Regions from separate parts of the Enterococcus sp. AMC1157 genome, predicted to be linked through region 2. Evidence: predicted binding sites of a transcription regulator. Region 2 holds the regulator's gene; the other holds the start of a gene.

Region 1 (15,289 bases), 590 kb from region 2:
TAGTTAATTTGTATAAACGATGGCTAAAAATGACTATCATTTTTTTGATGGGAATGGGAATAATATTTGGAGAGCAATTCTTTCATGAAGAATTTAGGATATATCCTGTTTTGGCAGAAGAAATTCCAACGAAATATGTCAGTATTTCAAAACGAAATTTTACCCTTTACCAAGATTATGGAAAAACGATGATTAAAGATTCACCAGTTGAATTAAATCAAACATTTCGTGTAGAAGAAGAACAAACAAAAGGGATTATGACTTACTTGGCATTGTATGATACTAGTGGATTTGTGGGATATATAGATCAATCAAGCGTTACAGAGGCCGATGGGGCAGAAGGAATTGCTCGATCCATTAGGCGTTACGTCAAAGTAATCGAAAATAGAGAATTATACCAAGATTTTTCTTGGGACTTTGACCAAGAGACAGAGGCGTTAATTGATCGTACTTTTCGTGCAAAAGCGATGTACCATCATTATAATGGAGATATTTATTATGAATTGTATGACGAGCAAGATGAGTGGGTTGGTTATGTTGAAGAATCAGCGTTAGAAAAAAGTGACCGTAAATCTTTTTTACAATCGAATAGTGAAGATGAGAAAGCAGCTACAAATGAATCAGAAGACGAATCAGAAACGGATGTAGAAGCTGAACAAAAAACCGTTTCTGATGTAGTCGTAGATGTTAGTAGTGGAACCATGTCAGGTGATGTCGATGCTGTACAAAATCCAGATAAACATTTTATTGCTGGTCCCAATAGTGGTGGCAGTGCTAGAGTACAACGAAATCAAAGTGCAGCTATTCGACAAGCAGCCAGCATCCAACGAACGGCTAGAGCAACATGGACTAATAACGAAACCTTTATCGAAGAAATTGCTCCAGCAGCCCAAGATTTGGCCAATGAATATGGGCTATATGCCTCGGTGATGATTGCCCAAGCCGCTTTGGAATCTGGTTATGGAGATAGTCAATTAGCGAGAGAAGCCAATAATTTATTTGGTATCAAATATTCAAGATCAGACAGTAGTAGATTTGAAGCCTATGAGATTCCTTCAGATGAATTTGTTAATGGGGTAAGGGTCACTTTACCAGCAACTTTTAGAAAATATGCGACAGTTTCGGATTCTTTATTAGACAATGCAAAATTGTTGGCAAATGGCTTGAGTGGCAATGCTGATTTTTACAAAGGCTCTTGGCGAGTGAATGCAGCTTCTTATCAAGAGGCCACAAGAGCATTGACTGGCAAATATGCGACTGATCCAGAGTATGATGCAAAATTAAATCGTGTAATAGAAAATTGGGATTTAACTCAATATGATTGAGTGATTGCAAATGAGTGTAAAAAAAGCAAACGGACTATCAGCCGTTTGCTTTTTTTATTATCTGTTTGTCATTACTTCGTCGATTAAACCATATTCTTTAGCTTCTTCTGCAGACATAAAGTTATCACGGTCAGTATCTTTTTCGATGACTTCAAGTGGTTGACCTGTACGTTCTGCTAAGATTTTATTTAAGCGGTCACGTGTTTTTAAAATGTGACGAGCTGCAATCTCAATTTCAGTCGCTTGTCCTTGAGCCCCGCCTAATGGTTGGTGAATCATGATTTCTGCATTTGGTAAAGCAAATCGTTTGCCTTTTGTACCAGCAGTTAGCAAGAAACTTCCCATTGAAGCAGCCATACCCATTACGATTGTTTGAACATCTGCTTTAACAAAGTTCATTGTATCGTAAATAGCTAAACCAGCAGTAACACTACCACCAGGAGAATTGATATAGATGTAGATATCTTTCTCTGAGTCTTGGGCATCCAAGAATAGTAATTGTGAGATGATTGAGTTTGCCAAGTCGTCTGTTACTTGTCCACTCAACATAATGATACGATCTTTTAATAAGCGAGAGTAAATATCATACGCTCTTTCTCCACGAGATGATTGTTCGATAACTGTAGGAATTAAATTCATCTAAGGATCCTCCTTTAATTTGAAAAAGTTGATAAAGTAATGGGATAATTCCCATACAAAACTTTTATCTATTAGTAATTATACATACAAGGTCAATAAAGGTCAAATAGTAAATCTTCCCTCAAGCAAACAAAAATATGATAAAATATGAGAGATAATTATTTTACCATATAAAATCAGCTACATAGCATAATTAGCTATTTATAAAAAGACATAAAGGAGTGCTATTCGTGGATTATTTTTTATTAGGAATTTTAGGTGTCATCGTGGGGGCTTTAATCACCACTGCAGCCTTTGAATTGCGTATTCGTTATGATGAACGCAAAGAGGTTAAGCAAAGAACCTTAGAACATAAAGTAAAAGAAATCGAAACTTTAGTTATGTTAAATAAAAAAATTATCGAAATTTTAGAAAAACGCATTATTATGATGGATAAATATATCAGCTTTGATGCTTTTGATGATTGTTATATCACTGTCGATGACTATATTTACTTACAGTCATTTGCTGCACAAAATAGTTTTTATTTGCCCAATCATTTTTTAGAAGAATTTTTCAAAAAGATTTCGACTCGTCGTGTGGTTCTGTCACCTGAGGAAGTTATGGCAATTGGTGGTTATACCTTTAAAGGTGGTCGTATGATTATGGAACAGCTTTCCGATCAGTTACTTGAAATGATTTATGAACGCAAAGTCCAAATGCAAAAAATGTCTTCTGAATCAATCAGTTATTTTTCTAAACCTTTATAAATCAGAGGCAATAAAATTTCAAATCCAATTGTCCGAAAAAAGTTGGATAGACAAACATTATTTAGTCAGTAAAAATAGCCAAAGGAGTTTGAATTTTAAACTTGTTTGGCTATTTTTTTGTATCAATCGTAATCGCTTGTCTTTTTTTGGCAAGCTAAGTGTTACGTGATACAATGTGAATGATTGGAGTGAGTTTTATGCAAATTTTTGCCCATCGAGGAAGTAGTGGCACTAAACCAGAAAATACCTTGCCAGCTTTTGCGGAAGCCGTTCGTGTGGGAGCAGATGGTATTGAACTGGACGTGCAATTAACCAAAGATCACCAATTAATTGTGATGCATGACGAAGAGGTCAATCGAACAACGAATGGAAAAGGTGCGATTGCAGATAAGACCTTAGTTGAAATGAAAGAATTGAATGCAGGTAGTTGGTTTGATAAGGAATATGCTTCTACGAAAGTACCAACCTTAAAAGAAGTCTTAGATTTATTAGCTATTCGCAATTTTAGAGGGATGTTAGCTATTGAATTAAAAACAGATAAACATCCTTATCCAGGAATTGAAGGTTTGGTTTCTAAGTTGATGACTAGGCAAAAATGGCCATTTACTTATTCTTACAGTAGTTTTAATATGGAAACTTTGAAAAGAATTCATGAGATTGAACCAGAAACAAGAATTGAATATATTATGGGAACATCTGAAAAGAAACCTGCACTGGCATTGGAACATCCTTTCGTTAAAGGGATTCACCCGGATAAAAAATGGGTCTGGAAACATGAAGGTGAGGTAAAGAGTTTCCTATTAGATATTCGACCATGGACAGTAAACACGGAAGAGGAAGTGAAACGTTGTTTATCTTGTGGTGTTCAAGGGATTTTTACTGATTTTCCAGAGAAGAGTATTCAAATAAAAAGAGATAAATGAGGGATGAAATGAAGAAAGTCTTAGTTATTGTTGGACCGACTGCAGTTGGAAAAACAGCTTTGAGCATCGAATTAGCTCAAAAGTATCAGGGTGAAATCATCAGTGGTGATTCATTACAAGTCTATCGAGAACTAAATATCGGTACTGCAAAAGTAACGGAAGAAGAAAAAGCAGGCATTCCTCATTATCAAATAGATATTCGCGAAAAAAATGAAGACTATTCTGTTTCTGAGTTTCAAAAAGAAGCACGTCAATGGATTGAAGATATTCATCAACGTGGAAAGTTACCCATCGTTGTAGGAGGAACAGGCTTATATATTCAAGCGCTACTATATGATTATCAATTAGGTGGACCAGAAGAGGCTGACGATACAACAATCCGTGAGAAGTATCAACAAATTGCCGAAGAGCAGGGTAATCAAGCATTATGGGATTTATTAAAAGCAAGAGATTCTCTTGCAGCGGACAAAATTCATTTTAATAATCAACGAAAAGTCATTCGAGCTTTAGAAGTCTTAGAAAGAACGGGTGAAAGTATTGCCCAACCCAAGGAAGAACCACAAAAATTATACGATTACTTTTTAATAGGTTTAACTACAGATCGAGAACGATTGTATCAACGAATCAATCATCGGGTTGACTTGATGTTAGAGAATGGCTTGATTGAAGAAGCAAACTTATTAAAAAATTTCCCCGAAGTACAAGCAGCCCAAGGTATTGGCTACAAAGAATTTTTCCCTTACTTTAATGGGAATGCAAGTCTAGAAGAAGTTGCAGAAGAAATTAAACTACATTCAAGACGTTATGCCAAACGCCAGCTAACTTGGTTCCGTAATCGTATGTCTCCTTACTGGGTAGACTTAGTCGAACAACCAGAAACAATTTTTAATTTAGAAAGTGAAATTCAACAGTGGTTGGAGGAAAAATAGATGGAAAAAGAACGTGTCATTTTGGTTGGCGTAGAAACCGAAGATAATTTCAAACAATTTGAAGAATCAATGATTGAATTAAAAAGTTTGACCAAGACCGCTGAGGGAGAAGTTGTCTTTTCTTTAACTCAAAAACGTCCACAAATTGATCGACAAACGGTTGTCGGTAAAGGTAAGTTAGAGGAACTTGAACAACTAGCGGATGCCCATGAAGCAGATTTAGTCATTTTTAATCACGAGTTAACTCCCAGACAGAGTCAATTAATTGGCGAAGTTATTGGAGTTCCTGTGATTGACCGTGTTCAATTAATTTTAGATATTTTTGCGATGCGTGCCCGCTCAAGGGAAGGAAAGCTGCAAGTTGAGTTGGCGCAACTAGATTACTTGTTGCCACGTTTAGTTGGACAAGGGAAAAACATGTCTCGACTTGGTGGAGGAATTGGCACGAGAGGTCCTGGGGAAACCAAATTAGAGACCGATCGTCGTCACATTCGCAATAAAATGAACATCATCAAAAGAGAGCTAAAAGAAGTTGCGGCTCATAGAGAAAGAACAAGACAAAAACGTAAAGACAATCAAACTTTTCAAATTGGCTTGATTGGGTATACAAATGCTGGGAAGTCTACGATTTTGAATATTTTAACTAGTGCACAAACTTATGAACAAGATCAGTTATTTGCCACTTTAGATCCATTAACCAAAAAATGGCGTTTACCAGAAGGTTTTGAAGTCACAGTTACAGATACAGTTGGATTCATCCAAGATTTACCCACGCAGTTAATCGATGCCTTTCAATCAACCTTAGAAGAAAGTCAAGGAATGGATTTATTACTGCATGTGGTTGATGCAAGTGCCGAAAATCGTCAGCAGCAAGAAGAGACGGTTTTAAAATTAATGAATCAACTTGAATTAGGTCGTATCCCAATGCTAACAATCTATAATAAAGCAGATAAAATTAATCCAGAACAATTTGTACCAACGTTATTTCCTAGCGTCTTGATTTCAGCAAAAAGTTCGAAAGGCAAAGAAGAGTTAAACAAAGCGATTAAATTAGCGATTATGGAAGCTTTTGAACCTTATACTTTATCTTTAGAACAAGATGAAGGAAAATTATTGAATCGTTTAAAACGAGAAACTTTGATGGTCTCTACAGACTATGAAGAAGATAGTCAAACCTACTTAGTTAAAGGTTTTGCACCAACGAATTCTTACGCAATTCGTAGAATGGAAGAATAACAAAAATGGACAGTTGAAACAATGCAAGCGACTGTCCATTTTTATATATTCCAATAGAGAAAATAAGAGCATTTCACCAAAAAGAACTATCAGCACAAACACAATCTGTGATGTAATGTTGGAAGTAATCGTTTCTCATTTTTGTATTAACAAGAAATTTTTATGAGAAATGAAGGAGTTCCTAGTCCAAGTATCCTCTATGGTTTGCTAATTTAAAAAATGAAAATAATCCAGAATAAGTGAGAGAAAAGATATAAAACCATGGTGATGTTATATTTTATGACATATTTGGTTGACATCAAAATCAATGCTTGCTATATTTACACTAGATTGTCATCAGAAGGAGGAGAAGGACGATGCGAGAAAAGGAACTCCGACGATCAATGTCAGTTTTTCCAATTGGAACAGTAATGAAGTTGACAGATTTAAGTGCTCGCCAAATTCGTTATTATGAAGAACAAGATTTAATCCATCCTGAACGTAGTGAAGGAAACCGACGAATGTATTCTTTGAATGATATTGACACACTTTTAGAAATCAAAGATTATCTCTCCGATGGCTTAAATATGGCTGGAATTAAACGAGTCTATGAAATGAAGAAAAACGAAGCACATGCTGTAAAAGAGAAAAAACCTCTTACAGATAAAGATGTTCGACGTATTTTTTATGATGAGATTTTATCTCAAGGAGGATTAAATCCTCAATCACCATACCACAATAAGGGCCCAAGATTATAATCACAGCACTAGAGAAATGAAATAGGAAAAGGACGGGATAACATGCCAAGAGAAGATTACACTGCAGAACAAGTGAAACAGATTGCAACGGAAGAAAATGTACGCTTTTTACGTTTGATGTTTACAGACATTATGGGGACAATCAAAAATGTCGAAGTACCAATCAGCCAATTGGACAAAGTTCTTGAAAATAAGATGATGTTTGATGGATCCTCCATCGAAGGCTTTGTACGTATTGAAGAAAGTGATATGTACTTATATCCAGATTTATCAACCTGGATGATTTTCCCTTGGGAAACAGATCATGGAAGAGTCGCACGTCTTATTTGTGATGTTTACAATCCTGATGGAACACCTTTTGCAGGAGATCCTCGAGGTAATTTAAAACGTTCGTTAAATGCTATGCACGAATTAGGTTTTACTGATTTTAACTTAGGACCAGAGCCAGAGTTTTTCTTGTTTAAATTAGATGAAAACGGCGATATTACGAAAGACTTGAATGATAATGGAGGCTATTTTGACTTTGCTCCAACAGATTCTGGTGAAAATTGCCGTCGTGATATTGTATTAGAACTAGAAAGAATGGGCTTTGAAGTCGAAGCTTCTCATCATGAAACAGCACCTGGTCAACATGAAATCGATTTTAAATATGCTGGTGTGATTGAAGCCTGTGACAATATTCAAACATTTAAATTAGTGGTTAAAACGATTGCTCGTAAACATGGTTTACATGCAACCTTTATGCCAAAACCCTTGTTTGGAATTGCCGGTTCAGGTATGCACTGCAATATGTCTTTATTTAAAGGAGAAGAAAATGTCTTCTTTGATCCAGAAGGAGATATGCAACTAAGTACAACAGCGTATCAATTTTTAGCAGGTTTAATTGAACATGCACGTGCCTATACTGCTGTGTGTAATCCAACAGTAAATTCATACAAACGATTGATTCCAGGATTTGAAGCACCAGTTTATGTTGCTTGGTCTGGACATAATCGTTCGCCGTTGATTCGTGTTCCTGAGTCTCGTGGTTTATCTACTCGTTTAGAATTACGCTCAGTCGATCCGGCTGCTAATCCATATCTAACGATGGCAGTATTATTGGAAGCGGGCTTGGATGGTATTCGTAATGAAATGACGCCACCACCTGCTGTCGATCGTAATATTTATGTGATGACTGAAGAAGAACGCTTAGCCGCACATATCTATGATTTGCCGTCAACTCTTCACAATGCGATTAAACAATTACGCAAAGATCAAACGATGATTGACGCTTTAGGTGAACATATTTATGGAAACTTTGTAGAAGCGAAACGTATGGAATGGGCGTCTTATCGACAAAGCGTTTCAGAATGGGAACTAGATCAGTATTTAGAATTATATTAAAAAACAAGGCATCTTCAATTGTGTTTTAATTGAAGATGCCTTGAATTCTTGTTTGACTTTAAATAGTAACTGAATAGCATTACTATTCATACCAAACTTGACACTTCACTGCGAGAGAGGCTTGCTTAGGTCAGCCCGGAACCGCTCCAAGCCTGTAGTCTTGGAGCTTTCAAGCTTCACACGCACAGTAAGCCAATCAATTGGCAACTGTGCGTTGTTCACATTGAATTCTCGGCGTGGCGACAACGCAAGCCTCTCTCTTCGTTACGCTGAAGGTTGATTGATAAGCGGTATCTATTGAAATCATTTCTGTAATTATTTTTCATGTACGTAATCATCTATTTAACCTACGGAAATTTTGACATCTAACTAGCGTAACAAAACAACGAAAACAGCGCTGTCACCGTGAAAAGGAGTCAATGTGAACTACTGTCACTTAGCGCAGCGATTAGTGACAGTTTGAAGCTTGACAGACTGGAGACTACAGGCTCCAGTTGGTCCCACGGTCGACAAAAGCAGAATTCGTTGTGTAGTGTAGCGAAGGAATAAAAAAGATAACTGTCAATCGTATCAAATAAAAAGCTTCGTTTCTGAAAATTTTCAAAAATATTGACAAATGGAAGTAAAAAGTATAGTATCTTGTATGGGCACTCTTTAAAGAGGCATCAATTAGAATCTATGCTCCCTGTTTAACAACAACTTGTTGAATAGGGAGCTTTTTGTTTTTTTCTAGTTGTTTCTTCCGAAAAAAAGCGAAGGAGAGTTTTTATTTATGACAAAATATATTTTTGTAACAGGTGGGGTTGTTTCTTCTATAGGTAAAGGAATTGTTGCAGCTTCATTGGGACGTTTATTGAAAAATCGTGGATTAAAAGTGACAATTCAAAAATTCGATCCCTATATAAATGTCGATCCAGGCACAATGAGTCCATACCAGCATGGGGAAGTATTCGTAACGGATGATGGAGCAGAAACAGATTTAGACCTAGGACACTATGAACGATTTATTGATATTAACTTAAATAAATACTCAAATGTAACAACAGGAAAAATCTATTCAGAAGTTTTGCGTAAAGAGCGCAAAGGAGAATATTTAGGGGCAACTGTCCAAGTTATTCCTCATATTACGAATGAAATCAAAGAAAAAATTATGCGTGCAGCAACAACGACAGATGCAGATGTGATTATCACTGAAGTTGGTGGAACTGTAGGAGATATCGAATCTCTACCTTTCTTAGAAGCTTTGCGTCAAATGAAAGCTGATGTAGGAGCTGAAAATGTTCTTTATATTCATACGACGTTAATTCCATATTTAAAAGCAGCTGGAGAAATGAAAACTAAACCAACTCAACACAGTGTAAAAGAATTACGTAGTTTGGGGATTCAACCAAATATTTTAGTGGTACGCACAGAAGAACCTGTTTCTCAAAGTATCAAAGATAAATTAGCACAATTTTGTGATGTGAAACCTGAAGCAGTTATCGAATCATTAGATGTGGATACACTATATTCCATCCCATTAAATTTACAAAAACAAGGAATGGACGATATTGTCTGTGAACAACTACAAATCGATGCACCTGAAGCAGATATGACTGAATGGAAACAATTAGAGTCAACTGTACTAAACTTGAAGAAAACTGTTCGAATTGCACTTGTAGGGAAATACGTAGAGCTTCCAGATGCTTATCTATCTGTAGCTGAAGCGTTAAAACATGCAGGCTTCACAGATGATGCAGACATCGAAATTGATTGGGTGAAAGCCTCAGACATTACAGCCGAAACAGTCAACGAACGTTTGAAAGACGCAGATGGGATCTTAGTTCCCGGTGGATTTGGGGATCGTGGAGTTGAAGGAAAAATTGAAGCGATTCGTTATGCCCGTGAAAATGACGTGCCATTCTTGGGAATTTGCTTAGGAATGCAAATGGCTTGTGTGGAATTTGCTCGTAACGTTATTGGTTTGGAAGATGCACATTCAGCAGAAACAGTACCAAACACACCGCATAACATTATTGACTTAATGGCAGACCAAGAAAATATTGAAAATCTAGGTGGTACCCTACGTTTAGGCTTATATCCATGTAAATTAAAAGCAGATAGCAAAACGGCAGCCGCTTATAATAATCAAGAACAAATTGAAGAAAGACATCGTCACCGTTATGAATTTAACAATGATTATCGTGAACAATTTGAAGAACATGGTTTTGTTTTCTCAGGTGTTTCTCCAGATAATCGTTTAGTGGAAATTGTTGAATTACCAGAGAAAAAATTCTTTATTGGTTGCCAATTCCATCCAGAATTGATTTCAAGACCAAACCGTCCACAAAGTTTATTCCAAGGATTTGTGGATGCTGCTCTAGAAAACAAAAATTAATCCAATTTATTTTTGTTATTTTAACAGAGTAGTTTTGTAGGTTTAATCACATTCTTTCAATAAAATTCCTGTAAACAATAGATATAAAAACAAACAAGAATGTGTAAAAATAGTAGAATTACACAGAATTAGTAGATTAATAGTAGATTTTTTGCTAAAATAAAGTCGTTAGTTAAGGTCAATCTTAACAAATAAAGTTTTATTAAAACTTAGGAGGAAAATATTATGCCATTAGTATCAGGAACTGAAATCTTTAAAGCAGCCCGTAAAGAGGGATATGCTGTAGGTGCATACAACACAAACAACTTAGAATGGACTCAAGCGATTCTTGAATCTGCTCAAACTAAAAATGCTCCAGTATTAATCCAAACTTCTATGGGTGCTGCTAAATACATGGGTGGTTACAAACTAGTTGTAAACATGGTTAAAGATTTAATAGAATCAATGAACATTACTGTACCAGTAGTTCTACATTTAGATCATGGTTCATATGAAGATGCATTAAAATGTATCGAAGCTGGTTACACTTCAGTTATGTTTGACGGATCTCATTTACCATTTGAAGAAAACTTGCGTTTAGCTAAAGATGTTGTTGAAAAAGCTCACGCTAAAGGTGTTTCTGTAGAATGTGAAGTTGGATCAATTGGTGGAGAAGAAGACGGAATCATCGGTACTGGTGAATTAGCTGATATCGACGAATGTGTACAAATCGTTAATACTGGTATTGATTTCTTAGCATGTGGTATTGGTAACATCCACGGTGCTTACCCAGAAAACTGGACTGGATTAGCATTTGACCATTTACAAGCAATTGCTGAAGCAGTTGGTGAAGATGTACCATTAGTATTACATGGTGGTTCTGGTATTCCTCAAGAACAAATTGAAAAAGCTATTTCAATGGGTGTTTCTAAAATTAACGTTAATACTGAATTCCAAGTATCATTTGCTAAAGCAACTCGTGAATATATCGAAGCTGGCAAAGATTTAGAAGGAAAAGGTTTTGACCCTCGTCAATTATTAGCACCAGGTAAAGCTGCAATCATTAAAGATGCTATCGAGCATATCGAATGGTTTGGTTCAGCTGACAAAGCTTAATTAACAGAAATAAAAAATCTCTTGGAGTTAGCTCCGAGAGATTTTTTTTGCGATTTAAATAGTTTAAGCCAAAATCTGAATAGTTGAATAGGGAGGTAGATTATCAGGTTCAATAAAAAATTCAATATAAGTCTGATCAATGTACATAGAATGTTTTTCCGTGAATAAATAGGCTTCTTTAGCAGGCTCATTCATCAAATGGACTACATATTGATAGAGAAATTGTTCTTTTGTAAGGACCAATAAAAATTCAAGCCAAATTTTACCGTCTAATTTTTCAAGTAGAGAATTGTCCAATGGTTCGGTAGGTAAAATTTGAGTATGAATGAAATGATTTTTTCGTAATAATTTTTGCAATTTTTTTAATGCTTGTAGTGATTCTACTCGTAAGGAACAATAAATATCACCATTTCGTTCTCGTTCTTTTCGCCATCTAGACATAGTCAGCCTCCTTTTTTCTATCTTATAATAAAGAGTATAAGTCAAATCGCTTTTTATTTATAGTCAAACAAAGAAACTTGAAGCTTACGGAATAAAACTCCAAAAGCTCATTGGTCGTGTGAGACCGCCACGAGCCTCTTGCAGAGTCTCTTTGGCTGTTGACATTCAAACACTGACTAAGCGCTGATTGCACTAAGTCAGCGTAATTCATTCAGCTCTTTAAAAACACGACTAATGACTTTCTCCGTTTTATTCTTTCAGCATTTGTAAATGACATATCCATACCCCTACAATGGATACGAAAATCGATCAAAACTGGAAAGCCATCTGGAAGAAAAAGCAGACATCGTGAGTTAAAGATGAGGATGAATTACGTAGTGTTCAAAGTAGTTGATTACTACTTTCTTACACTGCGTTTGAACGCCGAAAGGTTTGAGACTCATAAGAGGCTCAGACCGGTCTCTCACAATGTCTGTTCTTTGCGGACAGATGGCTTGGAAGTTGTTCATTTTCTTGTTCAACTGTAAAACAGAAAATCAAGTGTTTTGTGAGTAATAAGAAGAAGGTTCTGGTCTTTTTTAATTGACACAATTATGGTAGAATGAAGGGTGATGTGTATATAAATATAAAAACAATTAGGTGAAAAAATAAATGAAAAAAATTGTCATTCGAGGAAACCGCCCTCTATCTGGTGAGGTAACGATTAGTGGCGCTAAGAACAGTGCAGTCGCATTGATTCCAGCAGCTATTTTGGCCGACTCCCCAGTTATCTTAGATGGAGTACCAGATATTCAAGACGTACATTCATTGATTGAAATTTTAGAAATTATGGGTGTAAAAACAAAATTTGCTAACAATACGCTAGAAATTGATCCTACTGATATTGTCTCTATTCCAATGCCAACAGGAAAAATTAATAGTTTGAGAGCCTCTTATTATTTTATGGGTGCGTTACTAGGAAAATTTGGAGAAGGTGTTGTTGGATTGCCAGGAGGATGCCATCTTGGTCCACGTCCAATCAATCTTCATGTCAAAGGATTTGAAGCGTTAGGTGCAGAAGTAACCAATGAACATGGAGCGATGTATCTTCGCACTCCGGAAGAAGGCTTAAAAGGGAACCGTATCTTTATGGATATGGTTTCAATTGGTGCAACGATCAACGTTCTTTTAGCTGCTGTCAAAGCAGAAGGACGTACAGTGATTGAAAATGCTGCCAGAGAACCAGAAATTATTGACGTAGCAACTTTACTAAACAATATGGGAGCTAATATTCGTGGAGCAGGAACCAATGAAATTCGTGTCGATGGCGTAAAAGAACTTCATGGTTGTCGCCATTCGATTATTCCTGACCGAATTGAAGCAGGTACGTATCTATCATTAGCAGCGGCTGTTGGTGAAGGAATTACAGTAAAAAATGTGATTTATGAACATCTTGATAGCTATATTTCAAAATTACAAGAAATTGGTGTCCACATGGATATTTCAGAAGATAGTATCTATGTCCATCCAGCTCAAGATTTAAAACCAGCAACCGTTAAAACCTATCCTTACCCAGGATTCGCGACAGATTTACAACAACCAATTACACCACTTTTATTAAAAGCACATGGAAGCTCTGAAGTTACGGATACGATTTATGCTCAACGTGTCAATCATATTCCAGAACTTGCTCGAATGGGAGCCAAAGCTTCTATCGAGGGCAACATGATGATTTTAGAAGGTCCTAATGAATTAGAAGGAGCGGAAGTGGAAGCGTCTGATTTACGAGCAGGAGCGTGTTTAGTGATTGCAGGTTTAATGGCTAAAGGAACGACAAAAGTAGGAAAAGTAGAACATATTCTACGAGGCTATGACCACATTATTGAAAAGTTAACAGCGTTAGGTGCAGATATTGAAATGATAGAGGAGTAATTTATGAGTGACTATTTAACTATGGCAGAGTTAAATCATAAAACATTAAAAGAGATTTATACTTATGCCAAAGAATTTAAAATCCCTTACTACAGCCAAATGAATAAAAAAGAATTATCATTGGCTGTTATTCGGGCGCAAGCAGAGAAACAAGGATTTTTCTACATGGAAGGTGTTTTAGACATCGTGGGACAGGACGGCTATGGTTTTTTACGTCCAATCAACTACGGACCAAGTGCAGAAGATATCTATATTTCCAACTCGCAAATTCGTCGATTTGGCTTACGAAATGGAGACAAAGTTGCCGGAAAAGCACGACCACCCAAAGAATCTGAACGTTATTATGGTTTGATGCATGTGGAAAGTGTGAATGGCAAAGATCCTGAAGAGGCCAAAGAACGTCCTCATTTTCCAGCACTAACACCACTTTATCCTAATAAACATATTCGATTGGAAACAACCAAAGGACGACTGTCTACTCGAATGATTGATATGTTTTCTCCAGTTGGTTTTGGTCAACGAGGATTAGTCGTTGCACCACCAAAAGCTGGAAAGACTAGCATATTAAAAGAGATTGCTAATGGTATTACGGAAAATCATCCTGACGTGGAATTAATTGTTCTTTTAATTGACGAACGTCCAGAAGAAGTAACTGATTTGGAACGCAGCGTCAAAGGCGATGTCGTTTCATCAACTTTTGATTTGCAACCAAGTAATCATACTCGAGTAGCGGAATTAGTTTTAGAACGTGCCATGCGTTTAGTTGAAGATAAGCGTGATGTAGTTATCCTAATGGACAGCATCACTCGTTTGGCTCGCGCCTATAACCTAGTTGTTCCTCCAAGTGGAAGAACGCTAAGTGGGGGGATTGATCCAGCTGCCCTGTACAAACCTAAAAAATTTTTTGGTGCTGCTAGAAATATTGAAGAAGGTGGTAGCCTAACTATATTGGCAACTGCTTTAGTTGATACAGGCAGTCGTATGGATGATGTCATTTATGAAGAATTCAAGGGTACAGGTAACATGGAGTTACAACTTTCTCGCAATCTTGCAGAACGACGTATATTCCCAGCTATCGACTTGAAGAAATCTAGCACTCGTAAAGAAGATTTATTAATGTCTCCTGAACAATTGGAAGAAACATGGCGCTTGCGTAATCATATGACTGGTGACTCTTTAGAATACACGGAACAGTTTATTCAGTTCTTAAAGAAAACCCAAAATAACGAAGCATTTATCGAAGCTTTTCATGATGTAACTTTTAATGAAAAAAGAACTAAAAGAAATGTAAAAAGATAATTGCATCTGATTTTAAATCATGGTAAGATAGTAACGTTGCAAACAAAAATAACTCTGATTCAGCAAATGGCTCAGGGCAAAGGAGAGAAAGCTAAGATGAAAGAAAACATCCATCCAGATTACCATCCAGTAGTATTTTTAGACTCAACTACAGGTTTCAAATTCTTGTCAGGTTCTACTAAAACTTCTCAAGAAACTGTTGAATGGGAAGACGGAAATACTTACCCAGTAATCCGTGTCGAAGT
Region 2 (15,289 bases):
ATTGACGGAAATGACCATTTTGATCGAACGAGGAGATATTCATGAAGAATTAGATCGTATGGAGATTCATTTGCAAGCGATGGCCGAATTAGTCGCTTCAGATAATCCTGTTGGTAGAGAGTTGGATTTCCTGATTCAAGAGATGAATCGTGAGGTCAATACGATTGGTTCGAAGTCAAGTCCGATTGAAATCAAAAATGCCGTCGTTCAAATGAAAACAATCATCGAAAAAATTCGAGAACAAGTCCAAAATGTTGAATAATTGCGATTTCTTGGAACTTTTCAATAGTTTTTTAATAAAATTCTCGTTATAATAAAGTAATTCTTGAAAGTTGCTGAAAAAAAGTGCAAAATAGACGTTAAGCAAATTGAAGAGTGAAAGGACGTCCATATGACAGAGCGAGGTTTATTAATCGTATTATCTGGCCCTTCAGGTGTAGGAAAAGGGACAGTTCGTAAAGCGATATTCGATAGTGAAGACAATGATTTTCAATATTCTATTTCCATGACTACTCGTAAACAACGTATTGGCGAAGTAGAAGGAGTAGACTATTTTTTCCGTAGCCGTGAAGAATTCGAGGAATTGATTGCTTCTGGTCAGATGCTAGAGTATGCTGAATATGTAGGGAACTATTATGGAACACCCCTATCTTATGTGCAACAAACTTTAGATGAGGGCAAAGATGTCTTTTTAGAGATTGAAGTACAAGGGGCATTACAAGTGAAAAAACAGGTTCCAGACGGCGTCTTTATTTTCTTAACGCCACCAGATTTAACAGAACTCCGCTCAAGAATTACTGGTCGTGGGACAGACGCAGCGGATGTAATTGACGAACGTATGCGTGTAGCCCGAGCAGAAATTGAAATGATGGCATCATACGATTATGCTGTTGTAAATGATGAAGTTCCTCAAGCTGTACAACGAATTAAAGATATAATCTCTAGCGAACATTTTCGCGTAGAGCGTGTGATTGGTAAATATAGAAAAATGTTAGAGGAGTTGTAAGAAATATGATGTTAAAACCATCAATCGATTCATTGTTGGATCGTGTGAATTCAAAATATTCATTAGTTATCTTAGCAAGTAAACGTGCCCACGAGTTAGACGGAGGCGCACAAGCAACCTTAGATTCATTTGATTCTGTTAAGAGTGTCGGTCAAGCTTTAGAAGAAATTGAAGCAGAAACAGTTATTAGTGATCCACATCCAGAAGTAAAACGTGCTCGTTTGAAAATGGAAGCAGAAGAGCGTAAAGCGCAACAAGAAAGAGAACAAAAAGAATTAGAACAACGTATTCGTCAAGAAAAGATATAATTTGCAGGGTCTGGACTGGTTCCAGACTCTTTTCATTTTGTTTTGACCAGAATACAGACAAAAGAAGGCAATTTTAGTAAAATATAGTAGAATGTGACAACAAACAACTAAGAAAAAGGGGGAAGAAAAGATGCCAGTATTCGCAGAAGTCATTGTAGATGTACCGACCATGCAGACGGATCAACCCTTTACTTATTTTGTCCCAGAAAATTTGCAAGAAGTGATCGAGGTTGGTATGCGAGTCGAGGTACCTTTTGGTGAGGGAGGTCGTCGGATTCAAGGTTTTGTGACGCGTTTATCTGAAACCACTGACTATCAAGCCGAATTAAAACCGATTGTTCGCACCTTAGATTTATCACCAGTTTTAAATAAGGAGCTTTTGCAGTTAGCTGACTATATGAAAGAAACAACCTTTTCATTTAAAATCACTTGTTTACAAACCATGCTTCCTGGTGTGATGAAGGCAGAATATCAGAAAAAAATTCTCTTAAAAGATCCCACACATCCGATTAAAGAAACGTACTTTAAAGACGGTGATACCCTGAATTGGGAAGCAGCGGAAGAATTAGGTTTGTTAAAGCAAATGAAACAGTTGCGAGCAGATAATATTGTTGAAATTCAGTACCTTGTAAAAAATAAAAACAAAGTTAAAACGATTCGTTACGTCAAAAGTCTTGTTACAGAAGAGAATTTACAAGAGATTCATAGTCAAATTCGTAAGGGTGCTAAACGTCAAGAGCAACTAGTTGCCTTGCTTTTGGAGCATCCGACAAAGCCTAGTGCTTTTTATACGGAACAAGGAATTTCAAGCAGTGTTTTAAACCAAGGCGTGTCAAACGGTTGGTTGGAATTAGAAGAGGTCGAAGCTTATCGTGATCCCTATCAAGATCGAGCGTTTGAACGGACAACTTCGCTAGCATTAAATGTTGAGCAACAAGATGCTGTAGAGGCTATTTTAGCATCGGAAGCACAAGCAAAATCAGAAGTCTTTCTCTTAGAAGGAATCACAGGAAGTGGGAAAACCGAAGTCTATTTACAAACGATTGCCTCTTTGTTAGCCAAAGAAAAAACCGCGATTATGCTGGTGCCAGAAATTGCCTTAACTCCACAAATGGTGGAACGATTTAAGAGTCGTTTTGGTGAAGCGGTGGCAGTTATGCATAGTGGTTTATCCCAAGGAGAAAAATACGATGAGTGGCGAAAAATTGAACGTGGGGAAGCTCAAGTCGTTGTTGGAGCTCGTTCAGCTATTTTTGCACCTTTAAAAAATATTGGTGTGATTATTGTCGATGAAGAACATGAGGCTTCGTATAAACAGGATGAAACGCCAAGATACCATGCCAGAGATTTGGCGATTTGGCGGGGGAACTATCATGGTTGTCCAGTTGTATTAGGTAGTGCGACCCCTTCGTTAGAATCTCGTGCGAGAGGACAACGAGATGTCTACCGTCTATTGACCTTAACGCACCGTGCCAATCCTCATGCCAATTTACCAAGTGTTGAAGTCATCGATTTAAAAGATGAATTTTCTAAGAAAAATACCAGTACCTTTTCGCGTGTTTTACAAGAAAAAATCGCCGATCGTTTAGCCAATAAAGAACAAATCGTTCTTTTACTGAATCGTCGAGGGTATTCTTCTTTTGTGATGTGCCGTGATTGTGGGTATGTCTTACCTTGTCCGAACTGTGATATTTCTTTAACTTTACACATGGACACCAAAACGATGCGTTGCCACTACTGTGGGCATGAAGAAGGGATTCCTCATCGTTGCCCGGATTGTGGCGGAGATAAAATTCGTTACTATGGAACAGGGACGCAAAAAGTTGAAGAAGAACTGCAAGGCCTATTTCCGGAAGCACGTATTTTACGAATGGATGTCGATACCACGCGAAAAAAAGGTGCTCATGAGAAAATTTTGCAAGCTTTTGGAGCGGGAGAAGCAGATATTTTGTTAGGGACTCAAATGATTGCTAAAGGATTAGATTTTCCCAACATTACTTTAGTAGGGGTTTTAAATGCGGATACAGCTTTAAATTTGCCAGATTTTCGATCCAGCGAGCGAACCTTTCAACTATTAACCCAAGTGAGTGGACGTGCGGGTCGAGCAGAAAAAGCCGGTGAAGTAGTCATTCAAACCTTTAACCCAGAGCACCATGCGATTGTCTTAGCCCAAGCCCAAAATTATGAACGTTTTTATCAACAGGAAATGTTTATGCGTCATCAAAGTGGTTATCCACCGTATTATTTTACGGTAAAAATTTCTTGTAGCCATCCAGAAGAGCAAGTGGCTGCCAAGCGGATGTATCAGATAGCGCAAGAATTGAAACAAGTTTTGAGTCCACAAAGTATTCTCTTGGGACCCATTCCAAGTGGTGTGGCTCGAGTCAAGAATCGTTACCATTACCAATTGATTATTAAATATAAAAAAGAACCCCAACTCTCACAAACATTACGTGAGATTTTAGAAGTCAGTCAAAGAGATCAACGCCAAGGCTTGTATGTGTCAATCGACAATGAGCCATTGAATTTTATTTAAAAGGAGAACATGATGCGATACCCAATTATTATTCACCCAGATGACAAGTTACGCCGTCCTTGCGAACCAGTGAAGGTGGTTACTGATGAATTAGTGCAATTGCTAGAAGATATGTATGAAACGATGGTTGCCCATGATGGAATTGGGATTGCTGCTCCCCAAATTGGAAAAAATATTCAAGTGGCAGTAGTCGAAATTGACGAAGGCGATCGTTTTGAATTAATCAATCCAACAATTATTGAATCAAAAGGCAGTGACATTGATGTGGAGGGTTGTTTGAGCATCCCTCACGTTTTTGGAACGGTGGAACGAGCAGATGAAATTACGGTTCGTTATTTTGACCGCGAAGGAGACGAGATGGAAGTAGAAGCTTTTGGTTATTTGGCAAGAGCGATACAACATGAAATCGATCATTTAAACGGCAAACTATTTGTGGATCAAATGTTGGAACAAATTCCAGAAGAAGAGTTAGAAGCTTATATGGAGGAACGAGAAGATGACTAAGATTGTATTTATGGGTACCCCTCAATTTTCAGTCCCTATTTTAGAAGGATTAGTAGATGAAGGCTACCAAGTAGTGGCAGTTGTGACACAACCGGATCGACCAGTTGGGAGAAAGCGAGTGATTACGCCAACCCCAGTTAAAGAAGCGGCAGTGCGTCTAAATATCCCTGTTTTACAACCTGAAAAAATTTCTGGTTCACCTGAGATGGCAAAGATTGCTGAATTGCAACCAGACGTCATTGTGACGGCTGCTTTTGGACAATTCTTACCAGAAAGCTTATTGAAGGTTCCTACTCATGGAGCGATTAATGTCCATGCCTCATTATTGCCTAAATACCGAGGAGGGGCTCCTGTCCATTATTCAATTATTGACGGTGAAGCTGAAACTGGCGTGACGATTATGGAAATGATTAAAAAAATGGATGCTGGTGGCATTTATTCTCAAGGCAAATTACCGATTACTAAGCAAGATGATGTTGGAACAATGTTTGATAAGTTAAGTCTTTTAGGGAAAGAATTGTTGTTAGCAACCTTACCAAAAATTTTGGATGGTTCATTAAAACCAACTCCTCAAGACGAAGAAAAAGTAACTTTTTCTCCTAACATTACTCGTGAGCAAGAAGCGATTGATTGGCAAAAAAGGGCGGAAGCCATTGACTGTCAAGTTCGTGGGATGCGTCCGTGGCCGATTGCCTTCACTATGTACCAAGGGCAGCGTTGGAAACTTTGGTCAGTGACACCTTTAGCAGAAACAACGACTGCAACACCTGGAACAATTATTAATCGCAATAAAAAAGAGCTGTGGATTGCTTGTGGAGAAGGCACCGTATTAGCTATTGATGAATTACAACCAGCAGGCAAAGGCAAACAAGAAATTACAGCCTTCTTAAATGGCTCAGGTCAACAAGTCGCTGTAGAACAAATGGTGGGGAATGAATGATGAAAAAAAGTGTGAAAAAATCTGTTCGTTATGTTGCCTTAAAAGCCTTAGAACGTGTTGATCAAGGTGGAGCTTACTCAAATTTATTACTAAGAGAATTAATTGATAAAAGCAAATTAAATGAAAAAGATGGTCGTTTGTTAACTGAACTCGTTTATGGAACGATTAGTCACCAACGTTTATTAGCTTTTTATATTCAACCTTTTATTATGAAGGCTAAAAAAGTCGATGACTGGGTCAAACTATTATTAGAACTTTCAGTCTATCAATTACTTTATTTGGATAAGGTTCCTAGTCATGCCGTCTTAAATGAGGCCGTAGAAATTGCCAAAGGTCGTGGAAACGAAGGCATTGGTCGTTTTGTTAATGGTGTTTTACGTAATATTCAACGCCAAGGAGTGCCCTCGTTGGAGACCATTGAAGACCCGATGGAACGCTTGAGTCGCGAAATTAGTCTTCCAAAATTTTTAACGAAGAAATTAGTTAATGAAATCGGTGAAGAAGAAACTCTTGAACTTGGTTTGTCTTTATTTGAACCAAGTCATGTTAGCTGTCGTGTGGACACCAGAAATGTCACCCGCGATGCTGCTTTAGACATTTTATTAGAAGAAGGCATTGAAGCACGTAAAAGTGATGTTTCTCCTTATGGAATTGTGGCAGATCGAGGATACATTGCAGGAAGTAGTCTATTTAGATATGGTTTATTAACCATTCAAGACGAAAGCTCGATGCTGGTTGCACCCGCTTTACAAGTTGAAGCAAACCATCAAGTATTAGATGCTTGTGCTGCACCAGGAGGGAAAACTACCCACATAGCGACATTTTTAGATGCCGAAGAAGGCGGAAAAGTGACTTCCTTGGATATTCATCCTCATAAAGTTTCTTTAATCGAAGAAAATGCTAAACGATTACACGTTTCTGACGTTGTAGAAGCCAAAGAATTAGATGCTCGAGCAGTTTCTGAAACCTTCCCAGAAAATTATTTTGATCGAATTTTAGTAGATGCACCTTGTTCTGGTTTAGGGCTAATGCGTCGTAAACCAGATATTCGCTACAATAAACAACCAGAAGATTTCCGTAAATTACCAGTTATTCAACTAGATATTTTAGAAAGTGTTGCACCTAGCTTAAAACCTGACGGAATTTTGGTTTACAGTACCTGCACATTTGCTCCAGAAGAAAATCAAGAAGTCGTTGCCGAATTTCTAAATAGACATCCCGAATTTTCTCTAGTAGAAGTCCCAGTGGGTAACGTGGTACAATCAAGTATCAAGAACAACATGCTAACGATTTATCCTCATCAATATATGACAGACGGATTCTTCATTAGCTGTTTACGGAAAAACAAGTAGAGATAGTAAATGCTAGCTATTTTCTAAATGCTAAATATCAGTAATTAAAAGGAACGAGAAAAGGAACGAGGTGTAAAGATGGAAATTCGCTATCAAAGTGATGTGGGAAAAAGGCGTAATACGAATCAGGATTATACCGGCGTGTTTACAAATCAAAGAGGTTATACATTAGCACTACTGGCTGATGGTATGGGTGGACATCAAGCAGGTGATGTGGCCAGTCATGATACAGTGGAAGAATTGGGTAAAAAATGGCAAGCATCAGATATTGCAGATAGTGAGAAGGCTGCCCAATGGTTGATTAAAAATATTCAAGAAGAAAATACCAATATCTACGAGCGAGGCCAAGCGAATCCTGATTTGAATGGAATGGGAACAACCTTGGAAGCAGTCATCTTGTTAGACGATCAGTTTACTATCGCTCATGTTGGAGATAGTCGTACCTACCTATTACGAAATGGTGAGTGGGATCAATTAACAGAAGACCATTCCCTAGTAAATATTCTAGTCAAGTCTGGTGAAATTACACAGGAAATGGCAGCTAATCATCCTCGTCGCAATGTGGTCACACGTTCAATCGGTATGCCAGGGATTGTTGAGGTAGATGTAGCTACTCATTATATTACAGGCCAAGAATATCTAATGCTTTGCTCTGACGGCTTAACAAACATGGTTCATGATGAGGTCATTAAAGAGTATATAGAAACGAGCGATTCATTGGAAGAAGCGTTAGATCGTTTGATTGATGAAGCAAACGCACAAGGTGGGGTTGATAATATTACGGTATTATTGATTCGTTTAGGAGGTGACTCTCGATGATTGAAACTGGCAAGAAACTAAGCGGTCGTTATCTGATTTTAGGTAACATCGGTAGTGGAGGAATGGCAAATGTTTTTCTTGCCCGAGACTTGATTTTAGATCGGGAAGTAGCCGTTAAAGTATTACGTTATGATTTCCAAAATAATAAAGATGCTATTCGTCGTTTTCAGCGAGAAGCACTAGCAGCCACGGAATTAGTCCACCCCAATATCGTTTCAGTCTATGATGTCGGTGAAGAGGATGGTATGCAATATCTTGTGATGGAATATGTGAAAGGAATGGATTTAAAAAGATACATTCAAACACATTATCCAATGGACTACCCTGAGATTGTGGATATTATGCAACAAGTTCTATCTGCCGTTTCTTTAGCCCATGAACATCGCATCATTCATCGTGATTTAAAACCACAAAATATTTTGATGAATGAAGAGGGGATTGTTAAAATTGCCGATTTTGGAATTGCTATCGCCTTAAGTGAAACGTCTATTACACAAACAAACACCATGTTAGGTTCTGTGCACTATCTTTCACCAGAACAAGCGCGAGGTAGCATGGCGACCAATCAATCAGATATTTATGCAATTGGGATTATCCTGTATGAAATGTTGACAGGGCGAGTACCTTTCGATGGGGAATCAGCTGTCACGATTGCTTTAAAACATTTTCAAGATGAGATTCCCTCTATTCGACTGTTTGATCATCATTTACCTCAGTCTTTAGAGAATGTCGTGTTAAAAGCTACTGCAAAAGAATCGGCTGATCGCTACAAACAAGTCGATGATATGAAAGAAGATTTGGCAACAGCTCTTTCGCCAGAACGCCTAAATGAACCTCGTTGGGAACCGCAGGCAATGGTGGGTGAAACGAAGATGTTGACTCCAATTCAGGAAGATACACCGATGCCGGAGTCTTTCAAAGAGATGCCGGCTCCTGAAAAGGCTAAAACAGAGCCTGTAGCAGAACCACCGAAGAAAAAGAAACGTCGTGGCTGTTTAGTTGGCTTCATTCTGTTAATCGCAGCTGCCGTTATTGGTACGGGGATTTATTTTGCTATGGGTGGAGGTCGCGGAGAAGTAACGGTTCCCGCGGTTGCAGGTATGACTGAAAGTGAAGCCCGTCGAGAACTAGAGGGCATGGGATTAACAGTTGCTGATGAAGTAGAAGAAGTTGCTGATGAAGAATATGAATCAGGGCAAGTTATTCGAACAGATCCATCTTCAGGAACAAATGTAAAAACAACGCAAGAAATTGTTCTGTATGTCAGCACAGGTGAACCAACGATTGAAATGGACGACTATGTTGGAGAAAATGTGGATGACACGATTAGAGAATTAGTAAGAAAAGGTTTTGAACGCGACAATATCACAACCACTCTCCAAAATGACGAAGAAGTTCCAAAAGGTGAAATAATGGAACAAACGCCAGAAGAAGGGGAAGAAGTTGTTCCTAGAAGCACTGAAGTGGAGTTACTTGTTAGTGATGGACCAGAAACAATCTCGATGCCTAGCCTTAGTCATATGACGGAAGAAGCGGCGGTGGAGTTACTTGTTGGTTTAGGATTTGATGAAGACAATATCCGCACAGAAGAAGCTGCAAGTGCGGATATAGCAGAGGGTTTAATTATCAGTCAAACACCAACTGCTGATACAGATGTTGTACCGGCAACTGAAGATATTGTTTTGACAATCAGTACAGGAATTGAAAAAGTAACGATTCCACCAGTGGCTAACAGACCTCTTACAGAAGTGGATAAAGCTTTACGTGATTTAGGTTTGGAAGTATCTATTGAAGAAGAAGCATCTGATTCAGTTGCGGAAAATAATGTTATCTCAAGTGATCCCGAGTCAGGTTCGGAAGTCAATAAAGGCGATCAAGTAACATTAAAAGTCTCAACAGGAAGAGTACAAACACGAAACTTCACAGTAACGGTTTATGCGACATTTAAAGAGGATGGAAATCCAGAGCAGACCATTACAGTCTGGTTAACAGATTATGAACATCCAGATGGTTATCAAGCCGAACAAGTGCAACTTTCTGAAAGTGTTCCTTTACGAGAATTGTCCATCCGAGTGACGGTTCGTGAGGATGAAGATGCACATATTAGAGTGGAGCGAGATGACGAAGAAGTTGCCTCTAGAGATGTATCTAATGCAATAAATATTCAAGTACCAAATTAAATAGCTAAAAGGATAATCGATCTTATTTCTGACCGATTATCCTTTTTTAGTATTTCAAAAACCTAGTGTCGGTTTAACCTTTCTTTAAATAAAAGCCTTCTCCTTTCCAAGCTAGAAAAAATTGGGTATAATTAAGGTCAATATTAGTCAAGGGAGGTCACGAAAAGATGGGTCATCAAAATACTTCTGATTTAATTGAAGCATATTTGAAGAAAATCCTTGAGGAAAGTGAAAAAATCGAGATTCGACGTGCAGAGATGGCAGATTTATTCAATTGTGTACCTTCGCAAATCAATTATGTCATCAATACTCGTTTTACCGTTCAACGAGGTTATGCAGTAGAAAGTAAAAGAGGCGGTGGCGGTTATATTCGGATTGAAAAAATTCAAATTGCCAGTTGCCATCATTTTCTAGAACAAGTCAATCAATTGTTTGAGGAAGAAATTTCCGAAAAAGATGCGATTGCGATTATTCAAAAATTATATGAAGAAAGTATTTTATCAAAGCGAGAAGGTAATTTATTTTTAACGACAATTAGTAAAGCAGTTTTAGGCAAGTCAGAAGATGAAAATATAATTCGAGCGATGATTATGCACAGTATTTTGGAACGATTAAGTTACGAAGACCGAGACATTCGTTCGTCTTACTAAGTACTCCATTAATATATAAGAGGTGAAAAACATGGATGAATTATTTACACAGCGAGCAAGAGCAGTCTTAGCAATTGCCCAAGAAGAAGCGAAATATTTTAAACATCAATCCGTTGGTTCTGAGCACATTTTATTGGCTTTAATTATTGAACAAAACGGGATTGCTGGCAAAACGTTGAGAGAAATGGGCATCAATGAAAACGACATCCGTGAAGAAATTGAACATTTGACTGGTTATGGCACAATGAAAGATTATCCAGTGGGAGGCTTTTTACCTTATTCTCCAAGAGCAAGACAAATCTTTGCTTATGCTGGAGATGAGGCAAAACGTTTAGGTGCGCAACAAATTGGTACGGAGCATCTATTGTTAGGTTTGTTAAGAGATGAAGAGATTCTAGCTTCACGTATTATGTTAAACCTAGGAATGAGTTTAGCTAAAATGCGTCAATTATTGAAGAAAAAAATGGGTGTGAATGATACTCAAAATCAACCCCGTGGTATGGCATCAAATGTTGCCAGAGCGAATCGTCGCAATCAACAAAACCGTCAACAGCCAGAAGGTACACCAACCTTAGATTCATTGGCTCGTGATTTGACGAAATTAGCCCGTGAAAAACGCTTAGATCCAGTGGTTGGTCGTAGCAATGAAGTCAAACGATTGATTCAAATCTTAAGTCGTCGTACTAAAAATAATCCAGTATTAGTGGGTGAACCTGGTGTAGGTAAAACTGCGATTGCTGAAGGCTTAGCTCAAAAAATTATCAATGGTGAAGTGCCAAAAGATATGCAACAAAAACGTCTAATGATGTTGGATATGGGTGCATTAGTTGCTGGTACGAAATACCGTGGTGAATTTGAAGATCGGATGAAAAAAATCATTGATGAAATTTATCATGATGGACAAATTATCCTATTTATTGATGAATTGCATACGCTAATTGGTGCCGGTGGAGCTGAAGGAGCAATTGATGCTTCCAATATTCTAAAACCAGCCTTGGCACGTGGCGAATTACAAACAATTGGTGCTACTACATTAGATGAATATCAAAAATATATTGAAAAAGATTCTGCTTTGGAACGTCGTTTTGCCCGTGTTCAAGTCAATGAGCCAACTCCTGAAGAAGCAGAGGAAATTTTACAAGGTTTGCGTCCTCGTTATGAAGAACATCATGGTGTAGAAATTACCGATGATGCTTTGCATGCTGCTGTGCAGTTATCTGTACGTTATATTAATTCTCGTCAATTACCAGATAAGGCGATTGATTTAATGGATGAATCTGCAGCGAAGGTTCGTTTAGACAAAGCAGATGAAGCTTCAGAAACAGCTCTTTTGCAAGAAGAACTACTGGATTTATCTCAAGAAAAAGAAGCAGCGATTCGTCAACAAGACTTTGAGACAGCCGCTCGTCTAAGAATCAAAGAAAAAGAATTAAGTCAGCGTTTAGCAGAGGTTACTTTTGTAGAAGTGAAAGAGGCAGCTGGTTATGAAAACAGTGTGACTGCTGAAGATGTTGCTTCTGTGGTGTCTCAATGGACAGGCGTTCCATTACAACAAATGGAGAAAAAAGAAAGCGAACGTTTGTTAGATTTAGAAAAAATTATCCATCAGCGTGTGGTCGGTCAAGATGAAGCAGTGCAAGCAGTCGCTCGTTCGATTCGTCGTGCCAGAAGTGGTTTAAAAGATCCGAATCGTCCAATTGGTTCATTTATGTTCTTAGGTCCAACAGGTGTTGGTAAAACAGAATTGGCGAAAGCCTTGGCAGAAGCTATGTTTGGTAGTGAAGATTCCTTGATTCGTGTGGATATGTCTGAATTTATGGAAAAATACAGCACGAGCCGTTTGATTGGGTCTCCTCCAGGTTATGTTGGTTATGATGAAGGCGGACAATTAACTGAAAAAGTTCGTTCTAAACCTTACTCTGTTATTTTGTTAGATGAAGTTGAAAAAGCTCATCCAGATGTATTTAACATCTTACTGCAAGTTTTAGATGACGGTCATTTGACAGATTCTAAAGGTCGTCGTGTTGACTTCCGCAATACCATTCTAATTATGACTTCCAATATTGGTGCAACCGAATTGCGTGAAGAAAAAAATGTCGGCTTTAACGTAACTGACGCGAATAAAGATCATTCTGCGATGCAAAAACGTATCTTAGAAGAGTTGAAGAAAGCTTATCGTCCAGAATTCTTAAATAGAATTGATGAAACAGTTGTCTTCCGTTCATTGGATCAAAGTGAAATTCATGAAATCGTGAAAATCATGAGCCAATCAATTATCAAACGTTTAGCAGAACAAGACATTCAATTGAAAATTACGCCAGCAGCCTTAGATGTAATTGGTAAAGCTGGTTTTGATCCAGAGTATGGTGCACGCCCAATTCGCCGTGCCTTACAAAAAGAAGTGGAAGATCGCCTAAGCGAAGCCCTACTTTCAGGTCAAATCCATTTTGGTAATAACGTAACCATTGGTGCCTCTAAAGGAACCATTACGTTGAATGTCAAAGAAGCAAAAGCAGCGAAAGTCTTGCAGAAGGCGTAACAATTTTAATTGGACTGGGATATAAGTGCAAACAAGAATGAAATCCATCAATCTTTTTTGTTTATGTTAAAGAAAGTATAATTTTTAAGGGATGAAAAGCCGATATGATAGGTTTTTTATCCCTTTTCATTTACATACAGTACATAAAAAAATCCGTCAAAACTTGCAAGCCAACTGGGAGAAAAGACAGATATCATGAGTTAAAGATGAGGATGAATTACGCCATGTTGAAAGTAGTGAATTTCTACTTTCTAACATGGCGTTTGAATGCCGAAAGGTTTGAGACTCTTGTAGAGAGGCTCAGACCGGTCTCTCATAATGTCTGTTCTTTGCGGACAGATGGCTTGCAAGTTTGTCAGGTTGGAATCTTTTGTTGTTTGGCTATAAGCACAGTCTCACTTTTTTTACTTGTACAGAACCAATGAGAAACAGTATGATAAAAGAAAAGGAGGTTTATGTAATGATTGAAAGTGAAAAACTAGCCAAGATGATTGATCATACCTTACTGAGAGCAGATGCGCTTTCTTCTGAATTAGAACAATTATGTCAGGAAGCAGAGGAATATGGCTTTAAAATGGTGGCAATTAATTCTTATCCAGTCAAACAATGTCGCAAATATTTGAAAGACAGTTCCGTCCATGTGGGAGCCGCTATTGGCTTTCCTTTAGGACAAACAACCATTGCAGCAAAAGTATTTGAGGTCGAGGATGCGATTCAAAACGGTGCAGATGAGATTGACTACGTGATTAATGTCGGTAAATTAAAAGAAGGGGATTTAGCTTATATTCGTCAAGAAATGGAACAAATTGTTTCCACTGCAAGAAAAGGAGAAATTTTAAGCAAAGTCATTCTGGAAACTTGTTATTTAACCGATGAGGAAAAAATCCAAGTTTGTCAAATTGCGAAGGAAGTCCAACCAGATTTCGTAAAAACATCGACTGGATTTGGAACTGCTGGAGCAACGGTAGCCGATGTTAAGCTAATGAAGCAAACGGTTGGGGATACAGTGAAAGTTAAAGCTGCCGGAGGGATTCGTGATTTAGCTACGGCTTTAGAAATGATTGAAGCAGGTGCAGAACGTTTGGGAACGAGCGCGGGAATAAAAATCATGCAAGAATATCAATACACTTACAAATAGTAAGCATATTTATTGGTTTTTATTTTAAATTCGTTATAGTAGAGATAGCAACTACGAATGTGAGGAAAAACGAATGACGATAGATGTGAAAAATGTGATATTTGGTTTAGATTCTTTTGGGGATGTCGCTTTTGATGATCAAAGTAAACAACCGTTAAGTTACGGAGAATCTTTGAGAAGGATTGTGGAAGAAGGCAAGTTAGCTGATGAATTAGGAGTAGACATTATTGCTTTAGGGGAGCATCATCGCAAAGAGTATTCAATTTCTAGTCCTGAGATGGTCTTAGCAGCTTTAGCTTCAGTGACAAAAAAAATTAAATTAGGGACGGGTGTCACTGTTTTGAGTTCGGATGATCCAGTTCGTGTATACGAACGTTTTGCAACCTTAGATGGAATATCTAATGGGCGAGCACAAATCATGTTAGGTCGAGGCTCTTTTACGGAATCTTTTCCATTATTTGGCTACAACCTACAAGATTATGAAGATTTATTTGAAGAAAAATTTGTATTATTCAATGAATTAGTAAAAAATGAACCTGTGACTTGGGAAGGTCGTTTTACGCAAACACTGAATAATGTTCAAGTGTATCCTAAAATGGATCATCCTTTAGATGTCCAAGTCGGTGTAGGTGGCTCTCCGGAATCAATTATCCGTGCAGCGAAGTATGGTTTACCTGTAATGTTAGCGATTATTGGTGGTGAACCTACTCGTTTTAAACCCTTTATCAATTTATATGAACGAGCAGCCCATCAATTTGAGCAACCAAATCATCCTTTAGGCATGCATTCTCATGGTGTCATTGCGGATACTGATGAAGAAGCTCAAGAAATTGCTTGGAACTATTTAAAAAAATCAATGGACCAAATTGGTCGAGAACGTGGATGGCCAGAAATGAGTCGAGAAAAATTTCTATTTGAAATTGAACAAGGTGCTTTTTATATAGGAAGTCCAGAAACAGTTGCCCAAAAGATTGCTCGTATGATTCAGGCAGTTGGGGTCCAACGTTTTGATTTAGTCTATGGAACAGGTGGACAGTTGCAAAAAGATCGCTTTAAAACGATTCAATTATATGGAGAAAAAGTGATTCCTAGAGTGAAAGAATTATTAGCAGAATAATAAAAAAGAGTTGCCAAGTGAATCATGGCAACTCTTTTTCGTCCTCTGAGATCCATAAACCTTGTTGATAAGAAGAATATTTACTCAAGACTTCTTCATAAAGTAATGGGAGTTCAGGGTGCTTATTTAATAAAGAAGCATAGTCAGGTAATAAGTATTGAAAACTACTGACTAAGTGTCGTGTCTCTGTAGAAATGGCT

Evidence for each region. The regulator CtsR, encoded in region 2, represses protease genes until heat stress. The targets are predictions, from matches to a motif close to TTGGTCAAAAAAGGTCAAANA.
Region 1: the regulator CtsR is predicted to act here: its motif matches at 2,053-2,073, upstream of clpP (ATP-dependent Clp endopeptidase proteolytic subunit ClpP).

What each region holds. Positions count from the first base shown of each region.
Region 1 is NZ_CM177099.1:2,585,946-2,601,234, forward strand. It holds gene AC4BBX_RS12610 (glycoside hydrolase family 73 protein) at 30-1,325, shown strand; gene clpP (ATP-dependent Clp endopeptidase proteolytic subunit ClpP) at 1,383-1,964, opposite strand; gene AC4BBX_RS12620 (hypothetical protein) at 2,195-2,713, shown strand; gene AC4BBX_RS12625 (glycerophosphodiester phosphodiesterase) at 2,911-3,636, shown strand; gene miaA (tRNA (adenosine(37)-N6)-dimethylallyltransferase MiaA) at 3,645-4,565, shown strand; gene hflX (GTPase HflX) at 4,566-5,801, shown strand; gene AC4BBX_RS12640 (MerR family transcriptional regulator) at 6,158-6,538, shown strand; gene glnA (type I glutamate--ammonia ligase) at 6,581-7,921, shown strand; gene pyrG (CTP synthase) at 8,694-10,298, shown strand; gene AC4BBX_RS12655 (class II fructose-bisphosphate aldolase) at 10,524-11,393, shown strand; gene AC4BBX_RS12660 (hypothetical protein) at 11,457-11,834, opposite strand; gene murA (UDP-N-acetylglucosamine 1-carboxyvinyltransferase) at 12,486-13,745, shown strand; gene rho (transcription termination factor Rho) at 13,749-15,044, shown strand; gene AC4BBX_RS12675 (type B 50S ribosomal protein L31) at 15,141-15,289, shown strand, end outside.
Region 2 is NZ_CM177099.1:1,997,629-2,012,917, forward strand. It holds gene AC4BBX_RS09505 (YicC/YloC family endoribonuclease) at 1-262, shown strand, start outside; gene gmk (guanylate kinase) at 392-1,006, shown strand; gene rpoZ (DNA-directed RNA polymerase subunit omega) at 1,012-1,314, shown strand; gene priA (primosomal protein N') at 1,445-3,850, shown strand; gene def (peptide deformylase) at 3,863-4,354, shown strand; gene fmt (methionyl-tRNA formyltransferase) at 4,347-5,294, shown strand; gene rsmB (16S rRNA (cytosine(967)-C(5))-methyltransferase RsmB) at 5,294-6,646, shown strand; gene AC4BBX_RS09540 (Stp1/IreP family PP2C-type Ser/Thr phosphatase) at 6,725-7,465, shown strand; gene pknB (Stk1 family PASTA domain-containing Ser/Thr kinase) at 7,462-9,645, shown strand; gene AC4BBX_RS09550 (CtsR family transcriptional regulator) at 9,813-10,295, shown strand; gene AC4BBX_RS09555 (ATP-dependent Clp protease ATP-binding subunit) at 10,327-12,834, shown strand; gene deoC (deoxyribose-phosphate aldolase) at 13,295-13,972, shown strand; gene AC4BBX_RS09565 (LLM class flavin-dependent oxidoreductase) at 14,046-15,089, shown strand; gene AC4BBX_RS09570 (helix-turn-helix domain-containing protein) at 15,112-15,289, opposite strand, start outside.